DNA from 4 places in the Shewanella sp. KJ2020 genome. Region 4 is predicted to be linked to each of the others. Evidence: predicted binding sites of a transcription regulator. Region 4 holds the regulator's gene; each other region holds the start of a gene.
The links. The regulator NrdR, encoded in region 4, represses ribonucleotide reductase genes. The targets are predictions, from matches to a motif close to AAACACNANATNTNGTGTTT.

Region 1 (3,168 bases), on a different contig from region 4:
TATCCTCGATAAAAGACTGATATTCTGTATTGGTATTGGCCGTTAAGCCTAAATATTCGGCGGCCTCGACCATACCGTTAATGCCTATGGTCAGGAATTGTTTGTCGAGGGAGATAAACCCTGCGTCATACACAGGTAACATGCCATTTGCTAAATGATCTTCCATCAATTTTCGATAGGCGATTTGGTACTTTTGAACTTTGACTATTTCAGTGTGCAGATCCCGTTTATCTTGAATTAATCTATTCATATTAACGGTGATCACATTGATTGACCCCGTTGCGACGCCTCCCGCGCCTAGACTGTAGGAGAATGAGTGATCGCTGATCTCATTACGTAGCCGGCAACAGGAAGCCAGCGAATCGGCATTTTGTGATTGATAAACAAAGAAGGCCCCACCTTCACTCATATTTTTGGCGCAGATCTGAGCAAAATCAGTATCTTTTACCTTACCCTGATCCGTGAGCATTGCGGCGGTGATCACCGGGAAGGTGAGTACCGCTTTGCTTCGCTCACGGTTAAACCAGTCCAAGAAAAAGGCTTGTAATTCACGGATGGAATGCCAATCTGGTGAAGTAAAGTCGGGGAACACAAATTGGCCAAACATAGCCTCAAAATAATGTTTATCATAAACTGAAATATTCCAGAAGACACTTTGATATCCCCTTGCCGCCGCGGGTTGATTTAATGCATAGACGACATGCTGAAGATGATTTTCTATCGCGTGTCTATGATCGTTAAGATAATGTTCGCCATAGTCTTTACGGGCAAAATAGTCGAAATAAATTAAAAATTCGACCGTTGCTATTGCGCCTGCAAATTGCGCACTGATAGCGAAGACTAAGTTAACAAAGCTGCCACAAAAGGATTCTAAGTGTTGAGGTGCCTTAGATTCGCCCCCAAGTTGGGTTAGGCCATTTAATAAAAAAGGGTACATTGAAATCGAAGCACAATAGGGTTTTAGGCTGGTTTCATCGTGTACGTATATTTCATGTTCCGTAATTTGACGGATATATTCTTCAGCTAAGCCATCGTCAAAAAGATCCGCAATTTTTTGTTTTACTAGGGCGCGATTAATGTCGATGAAATAGTCTTTCATTAACTCAGTTTCTAAGGTGGCGATGTTTTTGTGGGTGACATTCGCATTCGCATCTAAAGGGGAGGCATCGGCGGCATTGTTGGCCTGTTGGTAGTGTTTGATAAAGGCGATTTTTTGCTGTAGTTGCTGAGGATTAAGTGCTGACATTCTGCTATTCCCTGAATTTATAGTTGAGTAAGTTTCCTGTTTTTAAATCCATAAATCTTTGATTCGTTGTTGGTTTCTCTAAACCTCCCCGTGTTGGCAGCCAAGCCCCTGTTTTGAGAAAATCCAGTTGCTGGACAATTTTCTGTGGGACTTTTTCTTTGCCTGTGTATAGGCAGGTTTTAAGCCCCATCGTTTTGGCAATTAATAGTTTTTCAATCAGTGCTTGGGGATTCCATTCTCCACCAAAAAATAAGATGCAACTCACAAGACCCTGATAACGATGTAAATAATCCTCGAATGCCAATCTATTCAACTCAATGCCAATCTGTGGATCCCAGCTATCTTGGCTATGGCATCCTTGGCAGCGTAGCGGGCAGCCAGTAATGGTGAAGGCGAGCGCTACCTCATCGGGCACTTCTTGGAAACAGACCTGTGGTTGGAAGCTGTTAAAGGTTAAAATTCCCATATGTTGTGCTTAATTTTTTATTTAGACACTATATATAGATTTATAGTAACCGGGACGTCAAATCTTGATTTGATCAAGATCAACTTTTTGTGCTTTGCGCCGGAGATTGAAATGGCAGGGAGAAGAGGGCGTGTTAGCAGCCCAAATAGCGGGATCTTAGTTCAGTTTAGAGGGAGACGTGTGCAGTGTTGTTTGATAGATATATTGTAATAAGCGGTAGCTATCTGCCAGATCACAATCTACTTGCTCTTGTTTTTTATAGCCTAATTGAGTGAGTTCGATATGCCATGTGGGGGTGATTTTTTGCAGTGCTAAGCTTTGCTTAACGCAATTGAGTTTGCAGCCATCCAACGCCAATATGGGCCGCCCAGACTGAGCGAGTTTGACGATAGATTTAATATTTCCGCCCACTCCCGCAATACATGACATCTGCATCACACCTGTGCGGTCTAAGGTTAAGGCTACATCATTGGCTAATTGCGCCACATTCGAGCAACCTGAGCAGGCATAGACTAAGGGTTTATCGGTCGATAATGTTGACATTGTGCCACCTTTTTTAACAAGTTCATTTATCTTGTAGGCACACAGAATATACCGTGTGCCTACAATGAGTTAGCTAATGTTTAGCAAGTGATTTCCGCACGGGGACGGGCGTAAAACCACCAGGTTATCGCGACACAACTGGCATAAAAGACGATGAATCCATAGAGGGCGGTGTCTACCGCGCCAGTTAAACTCATCGATGTGCCATAGGCCTTAGGGATAAAAAATCCGCCATAGGCCGCTATCGCTGAAATAAATCCGAGTACCGCGGCGGATTCTCGGTTTCCTTCGATTTCTGCCTGTCTTTCCATGCCTTTACCTAATGCTCTTTGCCTTAGGGTCAAGAACATCACTGGCACCATGCGGAAAGTAGAACCATTGCCTATACCTGTGGTGATAAATAACAGAACAAACATGGCGAAGAAGCCGAAGAAATTGCCACTTTCACCCGAATTGGGGAGGAAAAATAATACCCCACAGACCCCAATCGCCATAAAGAGAAAGTTGACTAAGGTTACCCTAGCGCCGCCGAAGATATCCGCCAGTTTACCGCCGACGGGTCTTGCCAGTGCCCCGGCAAGTGGGCCAATAAAGGCAAATTTTACTGGGTCCACCTCAGGGAATAACATCCCAGAGAGTAGGGGGAAGCCCGCGGCAAAACCGATGAAACTGCCAAAGGTGCCCATATATAACCAGCACATAAGCCAAGTATGTCGGCGCTTAAATACCACTGCCTGTTCTTTAAAGGAAGATTTGGCATCGGTAATATCATTCATGCCAAACCAAGCGGCGATAGTGCCGATAATAATCAGCGGCACCCAGACAAAGGCCGCGTTTTGCAACCAAATAGTCTGATTTTCGCCATTTGCCATGACTTGGGTCAGCGGTGCTCCCTCTAGGCCACCAAAGACGC
Region 2 (3,168 bases), on a different contig from region 4:
TCGTTGAAACCATTATCGGCGCCGAATATTTGCTGAAAATGCTGCCGATTGGCACCCATAATCACAATAAATTCATTAAACCATCGGAGTTGATTGCCCTGGTGGATAATACCGATTTGATCTGCAAAGATGCCCTAGGTATCAGCTATAACCCACTGACGGGGATCTTTAAGTACACTCCTAATGTGGATGTGAATTATATGATCGCCACCCAAAGGGCTGATTAAGATGAGTCTTGCACAGGTAAAAGGCGTATTATTTGACCTTGATGGCACGCTTGCCGATACCGCGCCGGATCTTGTGCAGGCACTTAACTTAAGTCTGCTGGACGCGGGGATTGAAGCCAAACCCTTTGAGTCACTTCGCAGCGCCGCATCCCACGGCAGCTTTGCCCTTGTGGATGCAGCGATTCCCCATGCCAGTGATGCCCTGCGTCAGCAACTGCAGCAGGGCCTACTCGCCCACTATCAACGCATTAATGGTGATCAATGCCAGTTATTCACTGGCATTGCTGCTCTACTCGATTGGCTCGATTTACAGGGGCTGCCATTTGGTGTGATCACCAATAAACCCGCCCGCTTTACTCGGCCTTTATTGCAAAAACTGAATTTGCACCGACGAATGGCGGTGATGATCAGCGGCGATTCCACCCGTTATGCTAAGCCCCATAGTGCGCCTATGCTCCTTGGCGCGCAGCAGCTTAACTGTGCCCCTGAACATATTTTGTATTTAGGGGATGCCGAGCGGGATTTACTCGCCGCCCAAGCCGCCGCCATGCTGGGTGGGGTCGCATTATGGGGTTATCTGCATGAAGAGGATAATCCGCAGAACTGGCCCGCCTTAGCGCAATTTGCTTCACCGCTGGCCGTACTCGATGCCTTGATTGCCGCGCGATGATTGCATGGTGCGAATCTGTGCCTATGGAGACTGCTGTTTATTTTAGCGATCGCGATCTTTGGTGAGATCGCACAAAAAGTCCACATAGATCTTTTACACTAGTGCGAAATTGAGCTTCAGGGTTAGCTATTACTAACACTGAAGCTTATCCTCAAGATATCCACAAGATACCCCCTGAATTCTAACTTGCAAAAGCGCTCAAACCTCACTATCTTGTATCTCAGATTATTTTAAACACCATATCTTGTGTATCGGTAGCAATCAGACACACTAGAAACTCCCCGCTTAATTGGCTCAGTATTAACGAGCTAGCTGTATTTAAGGGACGTTTGTTGATTGTTTTACAAGGAAACGTACGGTGATCCGTTCACCGCAATAGATATCAAAAAACCAAGGCCTCTCTTCAATGAATAGCACTATGACAGTCACAAAACGCTGTGGTGAACGTGAGAACATCGATCTCGACAAAATTCACCGCGTAATTACTTGGGCAGCCAAGGGATTAAAAAACGTTTCTGTTTCTGAAGTTGAACTTCGCTCGCACCTGCAATTTTTCGATGGCATTCACACCGAAGCCATCCACGAAACCATTATCAAAGCCGCAGCGGATTTAATTTCACCAGAATCACCGGACTATCAGTTCCTCGCGGCGCGTTTAGCCGTGTTTCATTTACGTAAGAAGGCCTTTGGTCAGTTCGCGCCGCCAGCACTGTATGATCATGTGACTAAACTGGTGGAATTGGGCAAGTATGATATGCACATTCTGCAGGATTACACCCGTGAAGAACTCGATATCATGGATACCTATATCGACCATTGGCGCGATATGGACTTCTCCTATGCGGCCGTTAAACAGCTCGAAGGCAAGTATTTAGTTCAAAACCGTGTGACCCACGAGATCTACGAAAGCGCCCAGTTCCTCTATATTCTGGTGGCGGCCTGTTTGTTTGCCCGTTATCCCAAAGAAACGCGCCTGAAATACGTCAAAGATTTCTATGATGCGGTATCGACCTTTAAGATATCTTTACCCACGCCGATCATGGCGGGGGTACGTACCCCAACACGTCAGTTCAGCTCTTGCGTACTGATCGAATGCGGTGACAGCTTAGATTCCATCAACGCAACCGCATCATCTATCGTGAAATACGTCAGCCAACGTGCGGGCATTGGTATCAACGCCGGTCGTATTCGCGCCCTAGGTAGCCCAATCCGTGGTGGTGAAGCCTTCCACACCGGTTGTTTACCTTTCTATAAGTATTTCCAAACCGCGGTGAAGTCTTGTTCCCAAGGCGGCGTGCGTGGCGGTGCTGCGACCCTGTTCTACCCTATTTGGCATTTAGAAGTCGAATCTCTGCTGGTATTGAAAAATAACCGCGGCGTGGAAGATAACCGTATCCGTCATTTAGACTACGGTGTGCAGCTGAATAAACTTATGTATCAGCGCCTGATTAAAGGCGAAAATATCAGCCTATTCAGCCCATCGGATGTGCCAGGCCTGTACGATGCCTTCTTCGAAGATCAAAGCGAATTCGAGCGCCTCTATCTGCAATACGAGCAGGACAGCAGCATTCGTAAGAAAACCCTCAAGGCGGTGGAGCTGTTTTCACTGATGATGCAAGAGCGCGCCTCAACGGGCCGTATCTACATTCAGAACGTGGATCACTGCAACACCCACAGTCCGTTCGATTCAAAAGTCGCGCCGATCAGACAATCTAACCTGTGTCTTGAAATCGCGCTGCCGACTAAGCCATTGAACAATATTGATGATCCTAATGGTGAAATCGCACTTTGTACCTTGTCAGCCCTAAACTTAGGTGCGATCAAAAACCTGTCAGAACTCGAGCCATTAGCGGATCTCGCCGTTCGAGCGTTAGATAACCTATTGGATTATCAAGATTATCCGATTAAGGCGGCACAAATTGCCTCGATGAATCGCCGTACATTGGGTATTGGGGTCATTAACTTTGCCAACTACTTAGCCAAAAATGGTATGAAGTATTCCGATGGCAGTGCTAACAATCTGACCCACAAGACCTTTGAGGCGATTCAATATTATCTACTCAAAGCATCAATGAATCTGGCAAAGGAGCAAGGTGCCTGTCCGTTATTCCACGAGACCACCTACTCCCAAGGTATTTTACCTATCGATACCTATAAGCGTGACTTAGATAAGATTTGTCATGAACCATTGCATTTAGACTGGGAATCACTGCGCAGCGACATTAAGCAGTACGGTTTGCGTAACTCGACCTTGTCGGCATTAATGCCGTC
Region 3 (3,168 bases), on a different contig from region 4:
ATCTTATCATAGGGATTAACATGCTTTTCAACGTCCAAATGGAAGCTATTGGTGTAATATCCCTTATCCGTGACGCCTGCGACGACACCAAATTGTTTTGCATCGAGTTTACAAAAACGGCTGCACAGGCTCTCGCTTGGCGTGCTGTATAAACTAAACCCATAACCTGTCTCGTTCTTCCACGCTTCTGTTGCCGCTTTTAAATGGGCCACGATTGCCACGGCTTTTTCACGCAGTGCTGCATTATCAAAGACATGGTGTTCTGTGCCATAGAGTGCATTGATGGTTTCATGCAACCCTATATAGCCTAATGAGATAGACGCGCGGCCATTTTTGAATATCTGAGCTATGTCGTCATCGGCACGTAAGCGCACGCCACAGGCACCTTCCATATAAAGAATCGGGGCCACTCGGGCTTTCACGCCGTTCAAACGTTCAATACGGGTATCTAGGGCCCTGCGGGCAAGTAATAGGCGTTCATCTAAAATACGGTAAAATTCGGCTTCATTCCCCTTGGCCTCTAGGGCAATGCGTGGCAGGTTAAGGCTTACCACCCCGAGGTTATTACGCCCTTCATGGACCAGCTCACCATTTTCTTTATAGGTGCCTAAAAAGCTACGACATCCCATGGGCGTTTTGAATGAACCAGTGACCTTTTCAACCTGCTCGTAGTTTAAAATGTCGGGATACATCCGCATGCTCGCGCATTTCAAGGCCATTTGTTTGACATCGTAGTTGCAATCGCCCGCTTTATGGTTAATACCATCTCGAATGGCAAACACTAATTTGGGGAAGACCGCGGTTTTACGGTTTTTTCCTAGGCCGGCCATGCGCACTTTGAGCATAGATTGCTGAATCAGGCGTGACTCCCACGAAGTGCCTAAACCAAAACCAAAGGTAACGAAGGGTGTTTGGCCGTTAGCCGTGTGTAAGGTATTGACTTCATACTCGAGTGACTGAAAAGCATCGTGGCATTCTTTTTCGGTTTGCGCCGTAGCAAAAGCCTTGGCATCTTTAATCTGCCAGTTCAATGCAACTTGATAGTGTTTGTCATAGCTCTTTGCCACGAAGGGCGCTAACACTTCATCGATTCGATTGATGGTTGTACCGCCATAGATATGGCTGGCCACTTGGGCGATGATTTGGGCGGTGACAGCGGTTGCCGTTGAGATCGATTTGGGTGTTTCAATCTCGGCATTACCCATTTTAAAACCGTGGGTTAGCATGCCAGCCAGATCAATCAGCATGCAGTTAAACATGGGGAAGAATGGCGAATAATCTAAATCGTGGTAGTGGATTTCCCCTGCTTCATGGGCAGCCACGACATCCTTTGGCAAAATATGGCTCTTGGCATAATGTTTAGCCACAATCCCCGCGAGTAAATCCCGCTGGGTCGGGATAACTTTCGAGTCTTTATTAGCATTTTCATTCAGCAGCGCAGCATTGCTCTGCTCAACCAGACCACGAATTTCTAAATTCAATTTACTGGTGGCTTCGCGGCAAATATCCCTATCATGGCGATACTCAATATACACCCGAGCCAATGACTTATAGGGTCCCTCCATCAGCAGATTTTCAACGGCATCTTGCAAATGGTGGATATCGACTTCGGCTAAAGATGCCACCCGTTGACTGACACAAGCGGCCACGGTGGCGGCATAGTCGGCATCCTCTATCCCAACTGAGTTTGCAGCGGCGATAACTGCATCTCTTATCCTTGTCTCATCAAAAGGCGTGCGGCAACCATCCCGCTTAATCACGACTGGCATTGTTCAGTTCCTCTCCATCTCGACTAAAATTAACACTATATATAGTGATTAAATAATCAGTAAGCACAATATATAGAGCATTAAGCGATATCGGTGTTGAAACTTCCATGATCCAGATCATGATTTAGAAGATGGAAGAAAAGAACAAAGAAGAACTGTAGCAAAGCCCTATGATCTGCAAGTAGAGCCTTGACCTGAGTAAAAAAGCAGGCTAGTTAACGCTTTGCCAAAGCTAAATAACTACTCAACTGCCCAAGGGCCGACTGCTGAGATCCCATAGACGAGGCCACTTGCATGGTGGATTTAAGTCCCTGCCATTGCTGCTTTTGCGTGTCCGTCATGGGAGGATTTGAGTTTAAATAATCCGTTAATTGTCCAAACACTTTGGCCGCTTTTTGGGCTAAAAGAGGGGACTGGGCATCATCCATATTCGTTAGTACATGCTTAGCATCGGCTAAGGTGTTGATCAATGGGCTGTTAGGAGACGTTTTACTCAGTGACTTAAGCTCATCATCGATGAAGTCCTGCAGAGATTGGGTGTTCGTCTTCTCTGTAGTAAGTGGATTAATCCCATTTTGCGATAGACGTTCAAGCTGACTCTCCGAGAGGATGCCATCCTTCTGTAAACGAGACACTAACGCAGGAATATCCGTTACACTGAATTGACCGTTAGAAAAAAAATCCTTCGACATCGCTTGGATTTTTTGTGCCCGCAGCGCCCGTGGTGACAGTGCAATCGCATCTGCCCCCGCCGATTCGGTCTGAGCCGTGCCTTTCTGGGATGAGGGTTTTTCAGTACTCGATTCCGTCTTGGCCGTGCTCGCTTTTTGGCTATTGAGGCCGTAGGCATCGGCAATACTGGTGTTGCTGCGATTAAGATTTGAGGTATTTAAAATAGAACTCATGTCAAATATTCGGCGTCTAAAACTGCGTGACTTTTTAAAGCAAAAAATAAGCCAATTGTTTTAAAACTCAAATCTTTGAGTTAAAGCGGCACAGTTTCAGCCCTTCCGTCTACATTAGCCCTTCCACATCGCAGCCTCTATCAAATGGGCCACCTTCGCAACGGCAGCCTCACCTGCGGCAATCGCCTCATCGGCGCGGTGAAACTCCATAGTGCCAATATTGGCAACTTCTGGCACAACAAGGATATCCGGCGGATCGCCCATTAGGCGAACCCGTTTGTGTCTTTGCTCTAAAATCCCCATGGACTGGGACATCACGGCAATCATGCCTGGGTTGGATTTAGTCCCTAGGGAAAATTTATCGGTCAAACTGCTAACATATTCCCGGCCACGGGCGAATAAATCCATAAAGCCCGTTTCTTGTCGAGCGGGTAAATCAGACGCTTCCGTCACCTTTTGGCTGGTCATATTGACAGGCAATACTTGCAATCGCC
Region 4 (3,168 bases):
AGCACCAACTCATTAGCCAATCCCGCGCCGATAAAGGCACCCGCTAAGGTTGCTCCCGCTTCGATAAGCACCTGATTACAGCTTTTGCCTAAATAGCTTAATAGTGCGGGCAAGGAGATTCGACCTTCGATGGCCGGTAATTGGAGACAAGTCACATGGAGAGGTAACTGCGCCATAAAGTCTGGCGAATAAGGCTCTGTCGAGACTAATAAAATAGGGGATTCAATCGCAAATAGTGCAGCCCTAATAGGCATGCGGCAACGACTATCTAAAATCACCCGCAGTGGTTGTAAGACCTGCGCTTCACTCAATTGCGCAGTTAAACTGCCAAGCTCTGAATATCGCACATTCAGTGAAGGGTCGTCTGCCAGTACTGTTTCAATACCAGTGACCAGCGCGCAGGAACGTAATCGTAAGCGCTGCACATCGCGGCGAGCTTCAGGGCCAGTTATCCACTTAGACGCGCCGTTTGATAGTGCGGTTTTACCATCGAGACTCGCGGCAAGCTTTACCGTCACCCAAGGCCGGCCCGACTCCATACGCTGCATAAAACCTAGATTTAAAGCGTAAGCTTCGTCGCGGTGCAAGCCAACATCCACTTCAATGCCCGCATCGCGCAGCATTTGAATACCACGCCCGCCTACCTGCGGATTGGGATCTTCAACCGCTACCACCACACGTTTAACACCAATATTGATCAGCGCTAAGGCGCAGGGCGGCGTACGGCCATAATGGCTGCAGGGTTCTAAGGTAACATAGGCAGTCGCGCCGCGGGCAGAATCGCCTGCCATGCGCAGCGCATGCACTTCGGCGTGGGGCTCTCCGGCTTTTTGATGATAACCTTCACCGACAATTTGATTATCGTTAACGATAACGCAGCCGACGCTAGGGTTGGGTCTAGTGGTATAAAAACCTTTTCGCGCCAATTGGATAGCACGGCTCATCATTTTAATGTCGAGTACGGACCAACTTATGTTCAAGCTCATGTTCAACCCTGTTGTTAAAGGTTTTAGCCTTGAGGGAGGATGCAAGGCATGTCGCCTCTCACTTCAATTGCCCTATACAAGGTGATTATTTTTGTAATTTCGCAATCGCCTCACCAAATTCAGACACATCTTCAAAGGCGCGATACACAGAGGCGAAACGAATATAGGCAACCTTATCGAGGTTCATTAACTGTTCCATCATCAAATTACCAATCATCTCCGATGGCACTTCCCGTTCGCCCGTAGCACGCAGAGTGGATTTGATTTTGCTGAGCGCCTGTTCAATTTCATCCATAGACACGGGGCGTTTCTCAACGGCGCGCAACATGCCACTTTGGAGTTTTTCTTCATCGAAGGGTTGGCGTGAACCATCGCGCTTAATCACCCGTGGCATCACTAACTCGGCGCCTTCGAAGGTGGTAAATCTTTCATGGCATTCGGTGCATTCTCGGCGACGGCGCACTTGATGGCCTTCCGCCACTAATCGAGAATCGATCACTTTAGTATCTGTCGCGCTGCAAAATGGACAATGCATTGAGCCTCCTGCCAGTGAATGGCGTAAAGCCGTTGGCTTTACGATGTTATCTAAGGTTAACCTGTTTGGTTTAAGTCTAAGATTTTAGCAATAAAAATGGCCGCTTAATGCGGCCATGGGATTTTATCCTATTTATGGGCTGAGGTTAACCACCTGATGCTTGTTAGGCTCAGCACCACAAAAAGGAAGCTATTTACAGATTAACCGTAAACAGGGAAACGTGCGCACAGCGCCAATACTTGGCCCTTCACTCGCTCAATTACCGCTGGATTGTGGGCATCGTCAAGGATGTCACAGATCCAGCCAGTTAACTCCTTCGCTTCAGCTTCTTTAAAGCCACGGCGAGTGATCGCTGGCGTACCGATACGAACACCCGAAGTCACAAAGGGTGAACGTGGGTCATTTGGCACTGAGTTTTTGTTCACGGTAATGTTAGCGCTACCTAAGGCGGCATCGGCTTCTTTACCGGTTAAATCGCGACCGATTAAGTCCACCAGCATTAAGTGGTTGCTGGTTCCGCCAGAGACGATTTTGTAACCGCGTTCAAGGAAGACTTCAACCATAGCTTTAGCGTTATTAACCACTTGCTGTTGGTACACTTTAAATTCTGGCTCTAGGGCTTCTTTGAAGGCTACCGCTTTACCAGCGATAACATGCATCAATGGACCACCTTGACCGCCTGGGAATACCGCAGAGTTGAGCTTTTTGTATAACTCTTCATCATCGGCAGCAGACAGAATGATACCGCCACGGGGGCCGGCTAAGGTCTTGTGAGTGGTTGAGGTCACAACGTGAGCGTGTGGTACTGGGTTTGGATACACGCCAGCGGCGATAAGACCGGCCACGTGCGCCATGTCGACAAACAGGTAAGCACCGATTTTGTCTGCAATTTCACGCATTCTTGCCCAATCAACGATACCTGAATAAGCAGAGAAACCACCGATCATCATCTTAGGCTTGTGTTCTACGGCCAGACGTTCCATTTCGTCGTAGTCGATTTTGCCTGATTCATCGATGCCGTAAGGAATAATGTTGTACAGTCTACCGGAGAAGTTTACAGGTGAACCATGGGTCAAGTGACCACCATGAGCGAGGTTCATACCTAAAACGGTATCGCCTGGTTTTAACAATGCCATGTAAACGGCGCTGTTTGCCTGTGAACCTGAGTGAGGTTGTACGTTTGCGTAAGTCGCACCAAACAGTTGTTTTGCACGCTCAATCGCTAAGGTTTCAACTACGTCCACATACTCACAACCACCGTAGTAACGCTTGCCTGGATAGCCTTCGGCGTACTTATTGGTTAACTGTGAACCTTGCGCTTCCATCACGCGTGGACTGGTGTAGTTTTCAGAAGCAATCAGCTCAATATGCTCTTCTTGACGCAGAGTTTCGTTCTGAATTGCGTTGAACAGTTCCGGATCATAATCTGCGATATTCATATCTTTTTTCAGCATTGCTTACTCCAGCTGCCAATTCTTATAGGTAGGGTTGCGCGGTATTCTACTCGGAACGCGACCACAATCCCAGTATTTGAGACATGAAATTCCTAGAGGTTGTACTTGAACTTGGCTCATTGCCGAGTTGAGTTCGGCGCGTAATCGAGTAGAATTAGCCGCATCATTAGTCACTTAAGATAGAGAAAAATGG

Region 1: the regulator NrdR is predicted to act here: its motif matches at 1,736-1,755, upstream of nrdG (anaerobic ribonucleoside-triphosphate reductase activating protein).
Region 2: the regulator NrdR is predicted to act here: its motif matches at 1,130-1,149, upstream of nrdA (class 1a ribonucleoside-diphosphate reductase subunit alpha).
Region 3: the regulator NrdR is predicted to act here: its motif matches at 1,800-1,819, upstream of nrdD (anaerobic ribonucleoside-triphosphate reductase).

The regions. Positions count from the first base shown of each region.
Region 1 is NZ_JAKUKD010000002.1:286,619-289,786, forward strand. It holds gene nrdD (anaerobic ribonucleoside-triphosphate reductase) at 1-1,246, opposite strand, end outside; gene nrdG (anaerobic ribonucleoside-triphosphate reductase activating protein) at 1,251-1,712, opposite strand; gene MJO46_RS01565 (putative zinc-binding protein) at 1,869-2,255, opposite strand; gene MJO46_RS01570 (MFS transporter) at 2,336-3,168, opposite strand, start outside.
Region 2 is NZ_JAKUKD010000004.1:51,628-54,795, forward strand. It holds gene ubiG (bifunctional 2-polyprenyl-6-hydroxyphenol methylase/3-demethylubiquinol 3-O-methyltransferase UbiG) at 1-227, shown strand, start outside; gene MJO46_RS02365 (HAD family hydrolase) at 229-897, shown strand; gene nrdA (class 1a ribonucleoside-diphosphate reductase subunit alpha) at 1,304-3,168, shown strand, end outside.
Region 3 is NZ_JAKUKD010000008.1:78,680-81,847, forward strand. It holds gene nrdD (anaerobic ribonucleoside-triphosphate reductase) at 1-1,769, opposite strand, end outside; gene MJO46_RS04605 (hypothetical protein) at 1,985-2,674, opposite strand; gene rssA (patatin-like phospholipase RssA) at 2,789-3,168, opposite strand, start outside.
Region 4 is NZ_JAKUKD010000031.1:185,190-188,357, reverse strand. It holds gene ribD (bifunctional diaminohydroxyphosphoribosylaminopyrimidine deaminase/5-amino-6-(5-phosphoribosylamino)uracil reductase RibD) at 1-986, opposite strand, end outside; gene nrdR (transcriptional regulator NrdR) at 1,072-1,521, opposite strand; gene glyA (serine hydroxymethyltransferase) at 1,722-2,975, opposite strand; gene ettA (energy-dependent translational throttle protein EttA) at 3,165-3,168, shown strand, end outside.